2 regions of the Solibacillus sp. FSL K6-4121 genome follow, and region 1 is predicted to be linked to the other one. Evidence: riboswitches for the same ligand, from Rfam matches in the RefSeq annotation. Region 1 holds a riboswitch; the other holds the start of a gene.
The links. Region 1 has a riboswitch for S-adenosylmethionine ahead of MHH95_RS06040 (O-acetylhomoserine aminocarboxypropyltransferase/cysteine synthase family protein). Riboswitches for the same ligand answer to the same signal wherever they lie in the genome.

Region 2: linked by a shared signal. The riboswitch ahead of metK (methionine adenosyltransferase) and the one ahead of MHH95_RS06040 (O-acetylhomoserine aminocarboxypropyltransferase/cysteine synthase family protein) in region 1 are both predicted to bind S-adenosylmethionine.

Annotation. Positions count from the first base shown of each region.
Region 1 covers NZ_JBBOCS010000001.1:1,187,912-1,191,095, reverse strand. The annotation lists gene MHH95_RS06045 (hypothetical protein) at 84-482, opposite strand; gene MHH95_RS06040 (O-acetylhomoserine aminocarboxypropyltransferase/cysteine synthase family protein) at 671-1,975, opposite strand; SAM riboswitch class I at 2,092-2,206, opposite strand; gene MHH95_RS06035 (DASS family sodium-coupled anion symporter) at 2,563-3,184, shown strand, end outside.
Region 2 covers NZ_JBBOCS010000002.1:1,707,088-1,710,271, forward strand. The annotation lists gene MHH95_RS18255 (gamma carbonic anhydrase) at 1-390, shown strand, start outside; gene metK (methionine adenosyltransferase) at 495-1,691, opposite strand; SAM riboswitch class I at 1,953-2,068, opposite strand; gene pckA (phosphoenolpyruvate carboxykinase (ATP)) at 2,269-3,184, shown strand, end outside.

The DNA.
Region 1 (3,184 bases):
TCATTTAAATTCTATTGTTTAATAGCTAAATCGGGTAAACAAAAACACTAGCAGAAATTCTCCGGCTAGTGTTTAAAGTTATTTTATACTGCTACATTTACAGAATTATATACGCGTAAACGATGCGCATTTAAAATTTTTGTCATAACAAGTTCTTCTTTCACGGAGTAGTTTGGCACCGCATATGGGCGTTGCACTAATTGGAACTCACCATATTTTAAAAACCATTCGCGTGCTGGAGTTAAAATATGCGCACTTCCATGAACGTTATACTCCTCAGCAACTTCCTTTATGACATAGCCTGTTGTTTCCAGATTGTGAGTTTGTTCCGAGAAAGCACTATGCCCAAAAACCTTTTGCCACATGACATTTACATCCGCTAAAATTTGCTGAATTGCACAAGCGTTTATATATTCCTTTACTTCGTTTAATTCATAAATAATATAGGCTGCTACATTTTGTGCACTGTATACTTTCCCCATGTTGAACAACTCCTTTTCTTTCAATAATGCTGCAACATTATTTCAAATATTTTGGTTGGTAGTTTTATTATTCCAATTGTATTACTAGGTATTAATTTTGTCAATAAAACTTATACAATTAGTAGGAATTAATTTTCTAAAAATTGCTTAGCTTCTCGAATGGGAAAAGCTAAGCCTTTTTTAAAGTTTTATGCGTTTGTTTCTGCGCCTACTTCAGCCGCAACTTTCGCTAATGCCTGTTCTAAATCCGCGATAATATCTTCTGCTGCCTCTAAACCAATCGATAAGCGAATGAGCTCTTCCGATACGCCGGCAGTTTTTAATTCTTCAGCAGATAACTGTTGGTGCGTTGTGCTCGCAGGATGGATAATCAATGAACGGGCATCTCCAACATTAGCTACATGCGAGAATAATTCCACGTTATCAATTACTTGGCGACCTGCTTCACGTCCTCCTTTAATGCCGAACGTAATGATTGATCCGAAGCCGTTTTTCAAATATTTTTTCGCCAAATCATGTGTCTCAAAATCTTCAAAGCCGTTGTAATTTACGTATTCCACAAATGGGTGGTTTCTTAAATACTCGGCAACTTTTTGTGTGTTTTCATTGTGACGGACAATACGCAAATGAAGCGTTTCAAGTCCTTGCAGGAAATTAAATGCCGCGTCAGCAGATAATGTTGGACCAAAATCACGCAATAGTTGAACACGAAGCTTTGTCGCAAATGCAGCGCCTGCTGTGTCAATTCCATAGCGTAGACCATGATAAGAAGCATCCGGTTCCGTAAATCCTGGATGTCTTCCTTGCGTCCAGTCAAACTTCCCGGCATCAACGACAATCCCGCCGATCGTCGTTCCATGACCGCCAATCCATTTTGTTGCAGAATGAATGACAACATCCGCGCCGAATTCAATCGGATTACTTCCATATGGGGAAGCAAATGTGCTGTCGATTAATAACGGAAGACCATTGTCATGAGCGATGTTTGCTACCGCTTCAATATCGAGAACTTTCAAGCTTGGATTTCCGATTATTTCAGCGAAGATCGCCTTCGTTTTATCAGTAATCGCCGCTTGGAAGTTTGCAGGATCTGATTCATCCACAAATTTTACTGTAATGCCGTAGCGAGGCAATGTAGTTGCGAATAAATTGTATGTTCCTCCGTACAGAGAACCAGCAGCAACAATTTCATCTCCTGCACCGGCTACATTTAAAATGGAGAATGCCACTGCTGCTGCGCCAGATGAAAGCCCTACTGCAGCTGTGCCCCCCTCAAGTAAAGCAACCCGTTCTTCAAATGCCCCCACTGTAGGATTCATAATACGAGAATAAATATTGCCAGTTTCCTGTAATGCAAATAGACGTTGCGCATGAGCAGTGTCATTGAATGCATAGGCAGTTGTACGATATACAGGAACTGCAATCGCCCCCGTTACAGGATCTGGCTTTTGCCCCCCGTGCAATAATAAAGTTTCTGGTCTTAAATTCGTCACTCTAATAACCTCCTAAAATTATTCGATGGTGAAATCGGTGTTTTTGAGGAGGATTTTTTAAATGAAAAAAACCCTCTTCAGTTAAGAAGAGGGTTGCGCATGAGCAAGTTTGCCTCCTCTTATCTTTCAAAATGATTGTCCATTTTGTAGGATTTAGCACCTTAGTCAGTTCATCACTTACTGGTTGCCGGGCATCTCAGGGCCTATTCCCTCCGCCGCTCTTGATAAGAGATATGTGATTTATGTTCCATCGTTGATTCTCAGTATAAAGCAGAGTAATTCTATAAGTCAACCGAAAAATTAAAATTTTCTGATTTTAAATTAATTCATAAAAATATTTTATCTTCCCACACTAAAATTATTATACTATTCTATACAATTTCTGCTTAAAACAAAATTTTTCTCAATATATTTATTCACCAAATATTAACATGTATCATTTTTTGGAAGTGCTATAATCATAATTGTTAAGGGATTTCCCTTGCAATTGGAAATAAAGAATATATTTTACTTTTAGAAGAATGGGTATATTTTGTCTTATTAATTTATTATTTAACTAAAACTTTAAACGAAGTGAGGCGTTAAGTATGGCAACAGAAGCGACAAGTAAACGAAATTTAAAACCATTATGGATAGTTTTAGCGTTTGCAGCACTCATTACCATTGTTTTACTTCCAAATAGTGGTGGAGATCTTCCCGTTGTTGGACAACGAGCATTAGCTATTTTAGCATTTGCCGTTATATTATGGGTAACCGAAGCGGTAGCCTATCCGGTTAGTTCTGCAATGATATTAGCTGCCATCGCTGTTTTATTAGGTTTGGCTCCGAGTATGGAAGATCCTTCCGTACAAATGGGCACTAAAGAAGCGTTAAAATTAGCGTTAGGTGGATTTAGTAGTTCCTCGGTTGCGTTAGTCGGGGCTGCATTATTTTTAGCAGCTGCCATGCAAATAACGAACCTTCATAAGCGTATTGCACTGTGGGTTTTATCATTAGTTGGAACAAAAACGAAAGCATTAGTAGTAGGGGCTATTTTAGTAGCAATTGTATTAGCTTTTGTTGTACCAAGCGCGACTGCTCGTGCTGGTGCAGTTGTCCCTATTCTATTAGGGGTTGTTGCGGCCTTTGGATTATCTAAAGAAAGTAGACTTGCAGCGTTGTTAGTTATTACCGCTACCCAAGCTGTTTCAATTTGGAATGTGGGGATTA
Region 2 (3,184 bases), on a different contig from region 1:
ATACGCGGCGATGTGAATAAAACAATCATTGGAGATCGTGTTAGTATTCAGGATTTAAGTTGTCTTCACCAAAGCCCTGCAGCTCCACTCATTATTGAAGATGAAGTTACAGTAGGTCATCAAGTAACATTACATAGCTGTACAATAAGAAAACGCGCTTTAATCGGCATGGGTTCCATCATTTTGGATGGTGCAGAAATAGGCGAAGGAGCATTTATTGGTGCAGGTAGTCTCGTACCACCTGGAAAAGTAATTCCTCCCAATTCACTTGCTATGGGGCGCCCAGCAAAAGTTGTACGTGAAGTAAATGCAGAGGACCGGGCAGATATGGATCGCATAATTAATGAATACGTAGCGAAGGGACAATATTATAAATCATTGCAGAAGTAACATTCCGCTATCAATCCAATTACTTACAATATAAAGGAAGGAAGTATTATTTTTCATTATAATAGAAAAGGAGCCGTCCATTTAAATGAACGCTCCTTCTTTCTTTAAATTCCGGCTTTTTCTTTAAGTTCTGCCGCTTTATCTGTATTTTCCCATGGTACATTGATGTCAGTACGACCGAAGTGTCCATATGCTGCTGTTTGTTTATAGATTGGACGGCGTAAATCCAACATTTTAATAATTCCTGCTGGGCGTAAATCAAATAGCTCTCGAACCCATTCTACGATTTTGGAAGATTCTACTTTACCAGTTCCGAATGTATCTACCGCAATTGATACTGGTTGTGCAACACCGATTGCATAAGCCAATTGAACTTCAGCACGATCCGCTAAGCCTGCAGCAACGATGTTTTTTGCGACATAACGAGCTGCATATGCTGCTGAACGGTCCACTTTCGTTGCATCCTTACCAGAGAATGCACCACCACCGTGACGTGCGTAACCACCGTACGTATCTACGATAATTTTACGACCTGTTAGACCAGCATCTCCTTTTGGACCACCAATTACGAATCGACCTGTTGGATTAATGAAATATTTAGTTGCTTCATCTAATAACTCAGAAGGAACTACTGGTTTAATAACATGTTCTTTAATATCCGTTTGAATTTGCTCCAATGTCGCTTCTTCATCATGCTGTGTTGAAATAACGATTGTATCCACACGAACAGGCTCATTGTTTTCATCGTATTCGATTGTTACTTGTGTTTTACCATCCGGACGTAAATATTCTAATTCCCCTGATTTACGCACTTCTGTTAAACGACGAGCTAATTTATGAGCTAAAGAAATAGGCATCGGCATAAGTTCCGGTGTTTCATTACATGCGTAGCCGAACATTAAACCTTGGTCTCCAGCACCGATTGCTTCTAATTGATCTTCTGTCATAGAACCTTCACGCGCTTCTAAAGCCTGATCTACACCTTGTGCAATATCCGGTGATTGTTCACCAACTGCAACAAGTACCGCTAAGTTCTCTGCGTCAAAACCATATTTTCCGCGCGTATAGCCAATCTCTGCTACCGTATCACGGATAATACCTTTCATATCTACATAAGTAGAAGTTGTAATTTCACCAGATACTAATACTAAGCCTGTTGTTACCGTAGTTTCACAAGCTACACGTGCATTTGGATCTGCTGCTAAAATTGCGTCTAAAATGGCATCCGAAATTTGATCGCAAATTTTATCTGGATGTCCTTCCGTTACACTTTCTGATGTAAACAGTCGACGATTTTTCATGTCATTTCCTCCTAATTCACTTTGGCAATTGTTTTTATTGATACGGTACTCATTACCCATGTCCGTTATATTGCGTCTTACACCGTGGCATAGTAGCATTATTAACGTCAAGCTTTATTTGCTTTAACACGAGGGTCTGAAAGGCTGTAACTATATAATTTTCGCTCAATACGAAATTGTAAATTCAAATAAAAAAATCCTTTCACTCATAACCGTGTTCATCACACGTGAGGAAAGGATATTACGTTTCGTTACCTTTCACTCTTATCGTTCAAGGGAAATTTTGCCCTTGCATCAGGTTGGCACCAACACGTATAAAATATACGCAGGTTGCCGGGTTTCATAGGGCCTGCCCCTCCACCAGCTCGGGATAAGAGTATCCGTTCAATTACACATCCTACATAAAAAAATAAGTGCTGTCAATAAATTTTGTCTGATTTTAAACAGTTAAAAATTCCACAAAAAAATAATTCATAATTAGTATAGATTATATCCTTCAATGTGTTATACTATTTTTGAATTAATAACAACTCCCCTACTATAAGGGAATACTATAAAAAAGGATGGTATTTAATAGATGAATTCGGTAGAAATTGCTAACGAGCTGAAAGAACTTTTAAACGGGGAAAACATCAAAACTCAATTATCTGTTCCACAATTAGTTGAAAAAGCTACATCACGTGGAGAAGCAATGTTAACTGTTGATGGCGCATTACGTGCTGAAACAGGTAAATATACTGGTCGATCACCTAAAGATAAATATATCGTTGAAGAGGAAAACTCTAAAGATAAAATTGATTGGGGTAAAGTTAACCGTCCTATCTCTTCAGAAGTATTTGATAAGCTTTATGTCAAAGTTGTAAACTACCTAAAAGAACGCGATGAATTATTTGTATTCAACGGTTTTGCGGGTGCTGACAAAGACTCTCAATTATCGATTAAAGTAATTAACGAATATGCTTGGCATAACCTATTCTGTCATCAATTATTCATCCGTCCTACAGCAGAAGAATTAGCTGCACATGTTGCTGACTTTACAATTGTTTCTGCTCCAAACTTTAAAGCAGATCCTGAAGTAGATGGAACTGGTTCGGAAACATTTATTATAACATCAATTGAAAAGAAAATCATCTTAATCGGTGGTACTGAATATGCTGGCGAAATGAAAAAATCAATTTTCGGGATTATGAACTATTTATTGCCTGAACAAGGTATTTTCCCAATGCACTGCTCAGCTAACGTTGGCGAAAAAGGCGACGTTGCCCTGTTCTTCGGTTTATCAGGTACTGGTAAAACAACTTTATCAGCGGATTGCGACCGCAAATTAATCGGGGATGATGAACACGGTTGGTCTGATAATGGTGTTTTCAACATTGAGGGTGGATGCTATGCAAAAACAATTAACCTCTCTGCTGAAAATGAGCCGGAAATTTACAATGCAATCCGCTTCGGTTCTGTATTGGAAAATGTAGCGGTTGATTCAGAATCACGCA